Regions from separate parts of the Pseudomonas sp. TNT2022 ID642 genome, predicted to be linked through region 2. Evidence: riboswitches for the same ligand, from Rfam matches in the RefSeq annotation. Region 2 holds a riboswitch; the other holds the start of a gene.
What was found. A riboswitch is a leader RNA that binds a small molecule or an ion and turns the genes downstream of it on or off. The one in region 2 is predicted to bind cobalamin.
Positions count from the first base shown of each region.

Region 1 (7,775 bases), on a different contig from region 2:
GCACGGGCGTTGCACAGAGCAGGGCGCCAAGCGCATACAGGATCGATCTCATGTCCGCGCCTTGATCAGTAAATCCGCGACCACTTCACCGCCCACCAGATGCCCCTCGACCAGTCGCTGCACATCCTCCTTGCTGCGTACGCCATACCAGCAGCGCTCCGGATACACCGTGATGATCGGCCCCAGATTGCACGGGAACTGACAGTGCGAACGGGTCAGCAAGACGCCGCCCGGGGTCTCGATGCGATCGTGCGCGAGCAAATGCCGGCGCAGGGTTTTCCATAGCTGCAAGGCGCCACGCTGAGTGCAGCGTGGGCCGGTGCAGAGGAACACATGGTGCGCATGCTCGGGTACATGCGACCAGTCCAGGTGCGTGTCGACGCCGTCGATGGTTGTGATGTCATTCATCAGAAGCGGTACGTGTAGCGCACTTCGGAGGTGAACGGCCGGCCGAGGTTGTCGACGTTGCTCGAGCGGCTGGTGACGTAATCGCGGTCGAAGAGGTTTTCCACCAGCAGGCTCACGCGGTGTTGGTGGGCATTGTCGAGGTAGCGATAAGCGTCGGCATCGACCACCGAATAATGGCCGTATTCCACCTGTTTCGAACTGGTGATGTCGCGGATGTAGCGGATCGCGCCGCCGGCACCCCACAGGCGATTTTCCGCTTCATAACCCACGCGCGAACGGGCGAAAAAGCTCGGAATGTCGTTGATGGTCGCCCCCGTGCGCGATTCGGTGAGATTACGCGTCATGTCCGCTTGCAGGCTCCACTGATCGTTGAGCGCCAGTTTGGCGTCGGCCTCGAAACCGCGCATCTGGATCGTGCCTTCACCGTTGACCCACTGGATACCATCGAGGGTGATCAGGTCGTCGATCTTGCGTTTGAACAGGGTCACGCTGGCGCTGAATTCACGGTCGAGCAAGAAGCCTTTGTAGTCGACACCGAGTTCAGCGTTGCGGCTTTTTTCCGGTTTCAGGTTGCGATTGCCGATCTCGTCGCCCGGTTCATTGACGAACAATTGCTCGGCGTTCGGCAGTTTGTAGGCGCTGCCGTATTGTCCGCGCACCGACCAGTTGTCGTTGAGGTCATACAGCGAAGTGAGCATGCCGACCGTGGCACCGTCGCCGCCGCTCATGGCTTCGTGGCGCACACCGATGCTCGGATGCCAGTCGGGCAGGGCGTCGATCTGCGGGCGCAATTGCGTATAGATCGCGTGGGCTTCGGCCTTGTCGTTATCGATGATCAGTACATCGTCCTGGCCCTTGAACCATTGGTTGTCGCTGCCGAACACCAGCACATGGCCGCCGGGCAACTCGGCCTTGCCTTCGGCCTGCACACCCCAGTCGGTGAAGCCCCAATAGTCGTTGTGGTTGATGACTTTGGTGCCGCCACCGGCGACATTGTTGATCCGCGTGTAGCGCGTGTCCCAGTCGTTGAGATGACCTTTGATGAAGTAGCTCAGTCGCTCGTTGATGTTCTGTTCGAACGTCGCTGTGGCGATCTGCTGCACGCGATCGTTGGTGGTCTTGTGATTGTCGACCGGGCGGGCGAAGTCGAGATTGGCGTCGGCATATTGGTAGAACAGTTCCAGCCTTGAATCATCGCCCAACGACTGAATCGCCTTGCCGCCGAAGGTGGTGACTTCGTAGGCGCGGTTCTTCTCGCTGACGTTTTTCATGTCGCGATTGCGGTACGGCTGATAGCCGTCGGAGACGTTATGGCTGACGTACGCCAGCAAACCAAGATCGCCGAAACCGTTAGTGAAGATATTCTCGACGCGGGCATCCTCGGTAGTGCCGCCAAAGCTGTCGACGCCCAGATTCACCTCGCCGGAGGCTTTGCGCGATTGCGGGCTGCGGGTGACGATGTTGATCACGCCAGACACGGCCTGGGTGCCGAACAACAGGCTCTGGCCACCCTTGAGCACTTCGATGCGTTCGATGGCGTTGGCCGGCAGGGTGTCCAGATAGAGGCCGCCGTACAGGCGATTGTTCAGGCGCACGCCGTCGAGCAGGATCAGCGTGTCGTCGTTGCGCCCGCCGAGCAGCGAATAAGTGCCGTAATCGAACGGGCCGTTTTTCGGCGCCACATACAGGCCGGGGATGAACATCTGCATCACGCGGCTGACATCGGCGCTGGGGCCAGCACGTTCGATCTGTTCGCGGCTGACGATCTCGACCTTGCTGCCGAACTTCGCCATGTCGGCGACGGTGGTGGATTCCACTGACGGTGCAGAAACGATTTGCTGATGGAGTTCCAGCGGTGCGTCGTCGGCCAGCAGCAGCGGGCTGAACAGGCAGCCAAGGAACAGGGTTGGAGCAGAAGTGTTGAAAGGTCGAATCATTGTCTTCTCGAAAAGGATCTTCGCAGAAGAGCATGCAGGAGAAGGCATCGCGCACAGCCAATACCGGCCCATGCCCGCCCACCGCAGGATTTTGCCAAACGAAATTCCAGGCCGGTCTCCGGGCTCGCGCGTATCGAGGCTTTCACCTTCCCATGGCCCAGTGGCCACAGTGGTCTGTCGAAAGCATCACGCGCATACCGTTGCGGGGGCAGCACCGGACTTGTTCGAAAAGAACGTACCGGTTTCCCGTTTCACCCCATGCACGGCGGCATGGGACACCTGAAACTGGGCGGCATCTGAACATTCGACAGACCGTTCGTCAACTTTTCGGGATCCGGGTTATGGGGATGAAAATGGCCCGTGTTGCCTATTGCCAAGCACCCGTCGCGCGCCAGACAATAAGAGTCATTATCACTCGCGAATTATTCCAGCCTCATGTCCGCCGACGATTTATCCCTGCGCAGCGCCGTCAATGACCTGTATTGCGACCATCACGGGTGGTTGAAAGGCTGGTTACGCAAGCGTCTGAGCAATTCTTTCGATGCGGCCGATCTGGCGCAGGACACCTTTGTCCGGGTCATCAAGGCCCGCAGCGCTCTGGATATTCGCGAGCCGCGTCCTTACCTCTCGATGATCGCCAAAGGTTTGCTCGTCGATCTGTTCCGCCGTCGTTCGCTGGAGCAATCCTGGCTGGAAGCGTTGGCGGCCATGCCACAGGAGCAACAGCCTTCGCTGGAAGAGCAGGCGATCCTGTTACAGGCGCTGGTGGAAATCGACCGTCTTCTGCAAGGGCTGGGGCCGAAGGTCAAGCAGACGTTTATCCTGTCGCAATTCGATGGTCTGACCTACCCGCAAATTGCCGAGCGCTTGAACATCAGCGTGCGCAGCGTCAACAACTACATGGCCAAAGCCATGGAGCATTGCTGTCTGATGCAGATTCAGATGCAACTGGCATGAGCCTGTCGCCCGCCGAACTACAAGCGATCAGCGCCGCCGCGCGCTGGTACGCACGTCTGCATTCCGGCATCGCCACCGAGGCTGATCGCGAAGCCTGGAACGACTGGTTGCGCGCTGACCCTGCCCATCACCAAGCCTGGCAACATATGGCGGCCGTTGGCGAACAAATGGCCAGCGTGCCAGGCACCTTGGCGGCACCGGCGTTGCGCGGGGTCGAACGATCCCGGCGGCAGGTATTGCGCAGCGTAGTGTTGCTGGCCTCGGCCGGTTCGCTGGGCTGGCTGGGCTGGCGCAGTGAGCCGTCGCAAAACCTGCTGGCCGATTTCCGTACCGGCGTGGGCGAGCGACGCGAGTTTCGTCTGGCCGATGGCAGTTCCCTGCTGCTCAACACCGACACCTCAGTCAATCTGCGCTTCGACGGTCGCCAGCGCACCCTGGAATTACTGTGGGGCGAGATTCTGGTGAGCACCGCGGTTGATCCGTTGCAGCGTCCGTTCAAAGTACTGACCCGGCATGGACAAGTGCTGGCGTTGGGCACGCGGTTTATCGTCCGCTCACAGGACGGTGGTGGCGAGGTGTCGGTGATCGAGAAGGCTGTCGAAGTCAGCTCGGCGGGCGGTGGCTCGACCGTGCGTTTAGAGGCTGGACAATCACTGGATTTCAATAGCCGCTCGGTCAGCGCGATTCGCCGCAACGATGCGTCGGTCGGTGCCTGGCAGCAAGGCAGCATCATCGCGCTCAACCGTCCTCTGGCCGAGCTGCTGGCGGATATTTCGCGTTACCGCCACGGCGTGCTGCGGTGCGATGCGCGGATCGCCCAACTGAAGGTTTCCGGCGCATTTCCGATCGACAACACCGACCTCGCACTGGCGGCGCTGGAGAGTGGATTGTCCTTGCGCATCACGCGCTACAGCCGTTATTGGGTCAATGTGTCGCCGCCTGCCCAGTGATGGGCACCGTGAACCGGAAATATTTTTTACAGCGTTTGCACTTTTCACGCACACCGTTCGGCTCATCCCTCAATGAGTTTTTATTCAGCGTTTCTGGGGGAGGGTAAGCATGTCTCGGGTGTACAAGTCTGGTCGTCTGGCGACCGCAGTGAAGGTCGGACTACTGGCGGCAACGACGGCCGGGGTCTGGTCGACAACGACATTGGCCGCGCCAGTGTCGGCGCAACAGAGTTCGGTTAAATCCTTCGACATTGCTGCCGGTAGCCTGACCGAGGTACTCAGCCATTTCGCCAGTGCGGCGGGGGCAGCGATTTCATTCGATGCGCAGCAGACCGATGACTTGAAATCCCCCGGGCTCAAAGGGGTGTTCGGCACCAGCGAAGGCTTCGCGCGGATTCTCGGCGGCAGCGGCCTGCAAGCCGAACCGCAGGCCAATGGCACCTATGTGCTGCGACCGGCACCGGTAGTCGGCTCGGCGCTGGAACTGGGGGCCACCAACATCAACGGCCAGATGCTCGGCGCAACCACCGAAAACAGTGGCTCATACACCACCGGCGCGGTGACCATCGGCAAAGGCGAGCACTCGCTGCGGGAGACGCCGCAATCGGTCACGGTGATGACGCGCAAGATGCTCGACGACCAGAACCTCAACACCATCGATCAGGTCATGGAAAAGACCCCGGGGATCACCGTCTACGACTCGACCATGGGCGGTAAATATTTCTACTCCCGTGGCTTTCGCATGTCGGGTCAATATCAGTACGACGGCGTGCCGCTGGACATGGGCAACCTCTACGTTCAGGCCGACAGCTTCAGCGGCGACATGGCCTATTACGACCGCGTCGAGGTTCTTCGCGGCGCGGCCGGGATGATGAAAGGTTCGGGCGGCACCGCCGGCGGGGTTAACTTTGTGCGCAAGCGCGGACAGGCCACAGCGCAAACCGAGATCACCCTGTCGGGCGGCAGTTGGGACAACTATCGCGGACAAGTCGACACCGGTGGCCCGTTGAACGACGCTGGCACGATACGCGGCCGCGCCGTGGTCGCCGAGCAGAGCCGGCATTACTTTGTCGACGACGCCAGCCGCAAGGATCAGGTGTATTACGGCGCGCTCGACTTTGACGTCAGCCCCGACACCACGCTCGGACTGGGTGTCGCCTATGAAGACGTCGATGCCAATCCGTGCTGGGGCGGTCTGCCGCGCTACAAGGATCGCAGCGATCTGAAACTCAGTCGCTCAACTTGCCTCGATCCGTCGTGGAATACCTGGCGCAGCCAGCGCACGACGGTGTTCAGTGATCTCAAGCATCAGATCAACGACGACTGGAGCCTGAAGGTTGCCAGCGTTTATACAAAAAACACGCAGGACATCAAATACGCATTTGCTTCCGGTGCGGTGACTCCGGGCGTCAACACCACCGGCATGCTGGGCAGCATGTATGACTACGATCAGGTCGATTACGGCCTGGATGCGTACGTCGATGGCAAGTTCGACGCATTCGGTCAGCAACATGAACTGATCGTCGGCGCCAACGCCAGCCGTTCGAAAAAGAACGACTTCTACTCCGTGGCGTTTTTGCCGCAGCGGCAAAACGTGTTCAATCCCGACAAACATATTCTTGAGCCGGACGACAGTTACTTCATCGAAAACTCCTCGCGTGGCGGCCCGGTCAATTCGCTGACCAAGCAGAAGGGCGTCTACTCGACGCTGCGCCTGAAACTCGCGGATCCGTTGACGCTGGTCGTCGGTGGGCGGGTCAGCTGGTACAGCTCTGACAGCGATTCGGACTTCATCAACAGCGGCACTTCGGAGCATTCCAGTTCGACGGAAACCGGTCAGGTCACGCCGTTTGCCGGTGTGCTGCTGGACTTGAACGAAAACCTGACCGCATACGCCAGCTATTCGGACATTTTCACCCCGCAAGGCAACTACCGTTCCGGAGACGGTTCGGCGCTCAAGCCACTGGTGGGCCAGAGCTATGAACTGGGGATCAAGGGCGCCTGGTACGACGGTCGTCTCAACGCCTCGTTCAACCTGTTCCGCACGATTCAGAAAGACCAGGCGCAAACCGACTACAACTCGTCCTGCCCGTCGTCCGATGGATATTGCTACCTCAATGCCGGCAAGGTTCGCGCGCAGGGTTTTGAAGCCGAGATCAGCGGTGAAGTCATTGAGCGCCTGCAACTGCTCGCGGGGTACACCTACACGCAGACCAAGACCCTCGACGACATCGACAGTAGCCTGACCGGTGCCGCGTTCAATACGTATGTGCCGCGACACGTGCTGCGTATGTGGGGCGATTACGCGCTGAGCGGCGCGCTTGAGCGCTTTACCCTCGGCGCCGGAGTCAATGCGCAAAGCGACAACTTCCGCGTCTCACCCGCCAGTGGCGAGAAAATCAGCCAATCGGGTTATGCAATCTGGAACGGTCGCATCGGTTACCGCATCGATGACACCTGGTCGGTCGCGCTTAACGGCAACAACCTGTTCGACAAGCGCTACTACTCGACCATCGGTACCGAGACGTTCGGCAGTTACTACGGCGATCCCCGTAACTTCATGGTGTCGGTCAAGGCGAGTTTCTAGTTCAGCCTGAACTGATTGCAAGTGCCGGTCCGTCTTGAGTGCAGAGGTGCCTGAGGGTTCAGCACCTTCCGGTCACTCTGCACGCGCGTGCCGGCCGCTTTGCAGTGTTTTCCTCCTTCTTTTGAAATAGCTACTAAGGTCTATAACTGTAATCTCGAGGCCGCATTCGTTTGTTGCCGGCAGTGGCCGCTCAGAGGTGGAGATAGCTGAACAGGGAGGTTCTCATGCAAGGTCCCAGCGGCCATTCTCACGGCGGGCACGCCCCGCATTTCATTCGTAAAGCGTTACTGCTCGCCATGGCCAACACCCTGATGCTCGCAGACACTCAGGCCGCTTGCGGCCCCTTGGCCGCGGGTGCTTACAACGTTTCGCAAACCTGTTCGGGCTGTCGTTGTCCGCCGGGACTATCGATGCCGGCGTCAGCCACTACACCCGGCGCGCCGCCGGCGAAGACACTTTGCGCGCTTACGGTGTTGGCGCCTACTGGACACACTTTGGCCCCTCTGGCTGGTATCTGGACGGGGTATTGCAGGTCAACCGCTTTGACATCGAAGCCAAACCCAACGACCTGGCCAAACTGAAAACCCGAGGCTGGGGCTACACCGCGTCGCTGGAAAACGGCTACCCGTTTGAAGTCGACAAAGATTGGTACATCGAGCCGCAGCTGCAGGCGATCTACAGCTCTGTCGATCTGGACAGCAGTGATGACGTCGGCGCGAAGATTCGCTTCAAGGACGTCGACTCACTGATCGGCCGCGCCGGCGTGCGCATCGCCAAGGACTGGGACACCGAGGGTGTCGACAAAAGCGCACGGCGCACCAACGGCTGGATCCGGCCGAGCATCTGGCATGAATTCAAGGGGCAGCCGAAAACCGAGTTTTCCTCCGAGTCGGGGTACATCCCGTTCGAATCCGATATTCAGGGCACGTGGGGCGA
Region 1 covers NZ_JAMDGW010000012.1:210,133-217,907, forward strand. Annotated here, with positions in the region: gene M5G26_RS13210 (ABC transporter substrate-binding protein) at 1-52, opposite strand, end outside; gene M5G26_RS13215 ((2Fe-2S) ferredoxin domain-containing protein) at 49-408, opposite strand; gene M5G26_RS13220 (TonB-dependent receptor plug domain-containing protein) at 408-2,345, opposite strand; cobalamin riboswitch at 2,438-2,643, opposite strand; gene M5G26_RS13225 (sigma-70 family RNA polymerase sigma factor) at 2,781-3,302, shown strand; gene M5G26_RS13230 (FecR domain-containing protein) at 3,299-4,252, shown strand; gene M5G26_RS13235 (TonB-dependent siderophore receptor) at 4,362-6,839, shown strand; gene M5G26_RS13240 (autotransporter outer membrane beta-barrel domain-containing protein) at 7,174-7,775, shown strand, end outside.
Region 1: linked by a shared signal. The riboswitch ahead of M5G26_RS13220 (TonB-dependent receptor plug domain-containing protein) and the one ahead of cobW (cobalamin biosynthesis protein CobW) in region 2 are both predicted to bind cobalamin.

Region 2 (7,775 bases):
GGTTGAGCTACGAATGGGTGGAAAAGCGCAGCTATCGCTGGCTCAAGGCGCGAATGGACGACGCGCCTGACGAGAATCTTTCCCGACAAAAATACTAGGACTTTGTCCGGCGCAACGATTGGCGTAAACTGCGCCCAAGCCTGCGAGGAGTTTCCATGACCGCTATTACCATTACCGACGCCGCCCACGATTACCTGGCCGATCTGCTCTCCAAGCAGAACACCCCGGGCATCGGCATCCGCGTCTTCATCACCCAGCCTGGCACCCAGTACGCCGAAACCTGCATTGCCTATTGCAAGCCGGGCGAAGAAAAACCTGAAGACACCGCGCTGGGGCTGAAAAGCTTCACCGCTTATATCGATCACTTCAGCGAAGCGTTTCTCGACGACGCCGTTGTCGATTACGCCACCGACCGTATGGGCGGCCAGCTGACCATCAAGGCGCCAAACGCCAAAGTGCCGATGGTCAACGCCGACAGCCCGGTCAACGAGCGCATCAATTATTACCTGCAAACCGAAATCAACCCGGGGCTGGCCAGCCACGGCGGTCAGGTCAGCCTGATCGATGTGGTTGAGGACGGCATCGCTGTTCTGCAGTTCGGAGGCGGTTGCCAGGGCTGCGGCCAGGCGGACGTAACCCTGAAGGAAGGCATTGAGCGCACCTTGCTCGAGCGTATTCCGGAGCTGAAGGGCGTTCGAGACGTGACCGACCACACGCAGAAAGAAAACGCCTACTACTAAGGTGTTCGCTGCGGACATGAAAAACGGCGCCCCGTGAGCGCCGTTTTTTTATGGGTGAGTTTTTTATGGGTGAAATGTACCGACGCCTTCGCGAGCAGGCTCGCTCCCACATTTGATCGCATTCCAAATGTGGGAGCGAGCCTGCTCGCGAAGGGGCCTTTGATCGTTCCCACGCTCTGCGTGGGAATGCAGCCCGGGACGCTCCGCGTTCCAATTCATGGCCTGTAGAGGTGCGCATGCCCGGCGCGATACAGCGACGACTCGCTAAACACCTCACTGCCCAAGACACGACCCACCAGAATCAACGCCGTACGCCGAAACCCTTTGGCCTCGACCTTCCCGGCAATATCCGCCAGCGTCCCCACCACCCAGTCCTGATCCGGCCACGTCGCCCGGTGAATCACCGCAATCGGGCAATCGGCGCCGTAATGCGGCAGCAGTTCCGCCAGAATCTTGTCGAGATGATTGACCCCCAGATGAATCGCCATGGTCGCGCCATGCTGCGCCAGACTGCCGAGCTCTTCGCCTGCCGGCATGGCGGTCTTGTCGGCGTAGCGGGTCAGAATCACGCTTTGTGACACGTCCGGCAGAGTCAGCTCCGCCCCGAGCAACGCTGCACACGCTGCGGTGGCGGTCACGCCAGGGATGATCTCGAACGCAATATTCAGCTCGCGCAGATAACGGATCTGCTCGCCGATCGCGCCATACAGGCTCGGATCGCCAGAATGCACGCGCGCCACATCCTGACCTCTGGCATGTGCGGTCTTGATCAAATCGATGATTTGTTCAAGGTGCAGCTCAGCGCTGTTGACCACCGTCTCGGCGTTATGCCCTTCGAGCACCGCCGCCGGCACTAGCGAGCCTGCGTAGATGATCACCGGGCAACTGCGGATCAGCCGCTGGCCTTTGACGGTGATCAATTCCGGGTCGCCGGGGCCGGCGCCGATGAAGTAGACGGTCATCGTTGAATCCTGAGTAAAAGAGGGCACGACCGCGTTGCAGATGAACAACGCTCATGATCAATAACGGGGATTATCGGGATTTTACGCCGCGCCGGCCAATGCCAACGTTGCCTGTGCGTATTTTTGCCGGGAAATCAGCAGTTTTGCCGGCGCCTGTATCAGCTGTTCGGCGAGAGCCAGAGCGGCACTTTCGGCCACGCCGTAGCAACCGGTGCGTTCGTAGGCGATCTGCGAATGGTGACTGAGTCGTTGCTGGTAACTGGCCAGTTCTTCACTGCTGAAATACAGCAAGGGCAGGGCCAGTTGTGCAGCAAGTTCTTGCAGACCCGGTTCGTCGCGCTTCAAGTCGATGCTGGCCAAGGCCTTGACCGCTTCAAGGTCGATGCGATGGGCCTGCAATGCCTGGTCGAGTAACGCGCGCAGCGTGCTGGCCGGACAGCCGCGCTGGCAGCCCAGGCCGATCACGAAGGTCGGCGCTGCGCTGTCATCGGTCATGCGTGGTATTGACCAGCGCTTTTGCGGCGGAACAACCAGGCGCTGATCAGGCCCAGGGCCAGCCAGAACACTACGTTGGTCAACTGCGAAGCGATTTTGAACTGGGCTTCCAATGCCTCGGGAGCGAGCATCGAATGCACTTGCGGCTGTGGTGCGCCGATCACGTGCGGCACCGCGAGAATGGCGACACCAAGGATCTTCATCAGCCAGTGACGGCTGAACGCGATCAGCGACAGGCCGACAGCGGTCGAAGCGGCAGTGCCGATCCACCAGATTTGTCGCGAGGCCAGATCAGCGGCGGCAGTGCCCGGCAATTCAGGTGGCAGGCCCATCGTCGGTGCCAGGACGAATGTCGCGTAACCGGCCAGACCCCAGAGCAGGCCTTGCGAGGTTTTGGTCGGCGCACGCAGGGTGTAAAGACCCGCGAGCATCAGAGCAAAACCGACAGCCACCACCAGATTGCCACCCGTGGTCGAGACTACGCGCTGCCAGCCGTCTTCCGGCTCCCAGGCTTCGGCATCGTGGGTGTGCGCAGCGGTGCCGGCGGCGTGTTCGTGAACTTCTGCAACCGGTTCGGCTTTCTCGAAGGTCTCTGCCTGAAGAATCAGCGGGGATACCCAGAAGCTTTGCAGCAGGGTGAGGAGCAGGGCGGCCAGCAGGCCGGTGAAACCTGCGGTTTGCGCAATACGCTTGATCATGTCGGCAGGTCTCAGTGGCACGGGAACGCGGCGCTGTGGCGGGTATCGTGGGCGGCGTTGTGCACCGCTTCGATGTGTGAGAAACCGGCGAAGTAGACCAGGCTGGCACCGAGGATCGACGCAAAGATCGCGGCGGTCAGGCGTTGGCTCAGGGTGGTGGTGCTGGAAATTTTGTCCGTGTTGCTGCCGGTGCTGCTGATGATCGACATGGCGCTTCCCTCTGGAGTGTCAGCGGGTGATTTGAGCGCATGAAAACCCCTGCGGGTCGGGCTCGCAGAGGTTCGAACAGCGCCCGCCCACCGCGGGTTTGTTATGTTCAGCGACGCAAAAATGCGGGCTGTGTGTTGCGGGCCGGTCTCCGGGCTCACGAGGGGTTGGCGTCAGGCCGACCTGCAAGCGTCACCTTCCCATGCCTTGCTGACACAGTGGTTTTGACGCTTCGCTCGCTTACCGTTGCGGGGGCAGCACCGGACTGACATGGCTTTGAGTAAAGCACATGATTCACCGGTTTCCCGTTTCACCCTGTGAAGGGCACCCGTAACAAGGTGTGTAGGAGAGCATGGGGGTGGGGTTTTGGTCAATTTTTTGGGGTGGATCCGTTGCTGCGGGTGTTGCTGATTAGGGTTCCGCCCTTACGGCGGGTCACTTTTGGCAAACGCCCCAAAAGTAACCAAAAGGGCTTGCTCCTACGTGCGGCCCGCTCGCTGGGGCTCGGGGTTCCTTCGCTACGCTCGGCCTATTGAGTGGTGAAGAGCGGGGCGTGGTCGGCTTTGGATTTGTGGTGGATTTTCCCTCACCCCAGCCCTCTCCCGGAGGGAGAGGGAGCCGATTTGTGGGCTTTTCAAAATCTGAGTTCAACGCGGTATCGCACGTCGGCGTCCCTCGCCCAAACAACTCGATCAGTCCCCTCTCCCTCCGGGAGAGGGCTAGGGTGAGGGGCTCTTGATCTGGCTTTTGATCTGGCTTTTTTGCCCCTTCGGCAGGCCGAGCGAAGGTGTTCATCCGGGGGTTAGGCGCGCAGCGCCGTGCGGCGAAGCCGCACACATCGAGAGGAGGTGCAGCGAAGCAAACCGTAGGCGATGCCCCCGGATGGACACCGTAGCGAGGGAACACTGAGCCTCAGCGAAGTGCCGTACGCCGGGGCAAAGCCTTTTGGGTTACCTTTTCGGCGTTTGGAAAAGGTGACTCGCTGTAAGAGCGAAACCGCCAGCGGCCCCAGCCGCAGCAACGGATATACCCCCAATCCAAACATTGACCCATAACCACACCATGCGTAGCCTTGCGCTTTCGAGGTTCTTCGGCCCACGCCGAAGCTAAGAAGGGAACGCGGTCAATGCCGCGGCTGCCCCCGCAACTGTGAACGGTGATGTTCGCTGCCACGCCACTGCCAGCTCAACTGATGAGCCAGCGGGAAGGCGCAGCAAACGCCAGGCCCAGCGCCTGAACGCCGTCAGCCAGGAGACCTGCCTCGTCACAGATTCTCACTACAACCGGGCGGGGTGATCCGGTGGCGAACGCTTCCGGCGCGCACGCGCGTTGCCGGTTCTCGTCCCGTATGCCCGCCGCTTGCCAAAGGGCATACCGATGAAAACACTGGCCAAACTCCCCGTCACCATCGTCACCGGCTTCCTCGGCTCGGGCAAGACCACGCTGCTGCGGCACATGCTCGACAACGCACAGGGCCGGCGCATTGCGGTGATCGTCAACGAGTTTGGCGAGCTGGGCATCGACGGTGAAATCCTCAAGCAATGCACCATCGGTTGCACCGAAGAAGAAGCCACGGGCCGCGTTTACGAACTGGCCAACGGCTGCCTGTGCTGCACCGTTCAGGAAGAGTTCTTCCCGGTGATGCGCGAACTGGTTGCGCGTCGCGGCGACCTCGACCACATCCTCATCGAAACCTCGGGCCTGGCCCTGCCAAAACCGCTGGTGCAAGCCTTCCAGTGGCCGGAAATCCGCAGCGCCTGCACCGTTGATGCGGTGATCACCGTGGTCGACAGCCCGGCGGTGGCCGCTGGCACTTTCGCTGCGTTCCCGGATCAGGTCGACGCCCAGCGCAAACTCGACCCGAACCTCGATCACGAATCGCCGCTGCACGAACTGTTCGCCGACCAACTGGCCAGCGCCGATCTCGTCATCCTGAACAAAGCCGACCAAACCAGCCCGGAAGATCTCGCTCGCGTGCGCGCTGAAGTCGCCGAAGAGCTGCCACCGGCGGTGAAAATCATCGAAGCCAGCAACGGCCGTCTGCCACTGGACGTGTTGATCGGCCTCGGCGCCGGTTCCGAAGAACACATCGACAGCCGCCACAGCCATCACGATCACCACCATGGTGAAGGCGATGACGATCACGATGACCACGATCACGACGCCTTCGATTCGATCTCCATCGAACTGCCGCAAGCTGACGAAAGCCTGCTGCTCGACGCCCTGACGCAATTGGTGGTCAAGCACGGCATCCTCCGTGTCAAAGGTTTCGCGGCGATCCCGAACAAGCCGATGCGCCTGTTGATCCAGGGCGTGGGCACGCGTTTCGACAAACATTTCGACCGTCAGTGGGGCGCCGATGAAGCGCGCGTGACACGTCTGGTGCTGATCGGCCAGGAACTCGACGCCGCCCAACTCGAAGCGCAACTGCGCGCCGCGCTCAGCGTTTAAGCCATGCACCTGCTCAGGACCCAGCCCGGCGGTTTCGTCTCGGATGACAACATTGCCGACCTTGGCCAAACTCCCGCCGAGCTGGTAATCCTGTGCAGCGGCGACTCCAGCCTGGCGCTGCTCGCCGAAGCCGCGCAGCAATTGCCCGAGGATTACCCGAGCCTGCGTCTGGCCAATCCCATGCAGGTACAGAATCATGCCTCGGTCGATCTGTACGTCGATGAAGTGCTGCGCCATGCCAAGGTCATTTTGATTTCGCTGCACGGTGGCATCGCCTATTGGCGTTATGGCGTCGAGCGTCTGGTCGAGCTGTCCGAGCGTGGTGTACAGGTGATTCTGGTGCCGGGCGATGACCGTCCCGATCCGGAGCTCAGCGACTTGAGCACCGTCAACGCGGTGGATCGTGATCGACTCTGGCAGTTCCTGCGTCAGGGCGGTCTGGGCAATGCGCTGGATTTTTTCCGTTGTCTGGCCAACCGTTGGCTCGCCCGCGATTACGCCTGGGAAGAACCGCAGACCCTGCCGCGCACGGCGATCTACCACCCGAACAAAACCAGCGCCGCACTGAGTGACTGGCAAGCCGAATGGCGGCCGGAAAACCCGGTGGCGGCGGTGCTGTTTTACCGCTCGCATCTGCAAGCGGCGAACACCGCTTTCATTGATGTTTTCTGCCAGCGTTTGCAGGCGGCCGGGCTTAATCCACTGCCGATCGCCGTGGCCAGTCTGAAAGAACCCGGCTGCCTGGCGGTGGTCGAGGATTGGCTGGACGAAGTCGAGGCGGGGGTGATTCTCAACACCACTGGTTTCGCCCAGTCCAGCCCTGAAGCGCCGCACTTGCGACCGTTTCGCCGCAATATCCCGGTGATTCAGGCGATCTGCGCGCAGGACAACGAACCCGGCTGGCGCGCCAGCGAGCAGGGCCTCGGCCCGCGTGATCTGGCCATGCACATTGCCTTGCCGGAACTCGACGGTCGCATCATCAGCCGACCAATCAGCTTCAAGGATCTGGCCTGGCGCAGCGAGCGCAGTCAGTCCGATGTGGTCTGCTACCGCGCGCAACCCGAGCGCATGGATTTCGTCGCTGAACTGGCGCGGCGCTGGATCGATCTGGCACGGGTGCCGAATGGCGAAAAACGCATTGCGCTGATCCTCGCCAACTATCCGACTCGCGATGGCCGCATTGGTAATGGCGTCGGTCTCGACACGCCGGCGGCGGCGCTGAATATCCTGCGTGCGTTGCAGGCTGAGGGCTATCCGGTCACGGCAGAGTTGCCCAAAACCGGCACCGAGTTGATCCAGCAATTGCTCGGCGGCGTCAGCAACGATCTCGACACCATTGATCTGCGTCCGTGCCAGCAAAGCCTGGCGATGGACGCTTATCTGGCGATGTTCAACGCGCTGCCGGAAGCCAATCGCGCCGCTGTGATTGAACGCTGGGGAGCGCCGCAAAACGATCCGATGTGCCGCGACGGGCGGATGATGATCGCCGGCATTCGCTTCGGTCTGACCTTCGTCGGCATCCAGCCGGCGCGCGGCTATCAAGTTGATCCAAGCGCGGTCTATCACGATCCGGATCTGGTGCCGCCGCACGCTTATCTGGCGTTCTATTTCTGGTTGCGCAACACCTATGGCGCGCACGGTGTGATTCACGTCGGCAAGCACGGCAACCTCGAATGGCTGCCGGGCAAAGGCGTGGGCCTTTCGGAAAATTGCTGGCCGGATGCGTTGCTCGGGCCGCTGCCGAATATCTACCCGTTTATCGTCAACGACCCGGGTGAGGGCGCGCAGGCCAAACGACGCACGCAAGCGGTGATCATCGACCACCTGATGCCGCCGCTGACCCGCGCCGAAACCTACGGCCCATTGCGCAATCTGGAGCTGCTGGCCGACGAGTATTACGAAGCGCAACTGCTCGATCCGCGCCGCGCCCGCGAGTTGCAGCGCGACATTCTGCAATTGGTGCGCGAGACGCAGATCGATCGTGAATTGCAGCTTGATGCCGGGCTGGACAGTGACGCCGATGCGGCGATCTGGTTGCCGCGTCTGGATACGTATTTGTGTGATCTGAAGGAATCGCAGATTCGCGACGGGCTGCACATTTTTGGCGAGTCGCCGAGCGGGCGATTGCGCATCGATACATTGTTGGCGCTTCTGCGTATTCCACGAGGCGACGGCAAAGGCGCGCAATCAAGCCTATTGCGAGCACTCGCCAAAGCGTTCGA
Region 2 covers NZ_JAMDGW010000007.1:368,948-376,722, reverse strand. Annotated here, with positions in the region: gene M5G26_RS07585 (acyltransferase family protein) at 1-98, shown strand, start outside; gene nfuA (Fe-S biogenesis protein NfuA) at 156-740, shown strand; gene cobM (precorrin-4 C(11)-methyltransferase) at 956-1,702, opposite strand; gene M5G26_RS07570 (cobalamin biosynthesis protein) at 1,784-2,197, opposite strand; gene M5G26_RS07565 (CbtA family protein) at 2,194-2,895, opposite strand; gene M5G26_RS07560 (CbtB domain-containing protein) at 2,907-3,104, opposite strand; cobalamin riboswitch at 3,228-3,449, opposite strand; cobalamin riboswitch at 4,169-4,380, shown strand; gene cobW (cobalamin biosynthesis protein CobW) at 4,480-5,553, shown strand; gene cobN (cobaltochelatase subunit CobN) at 5,557-7,775, shown strand, end outside.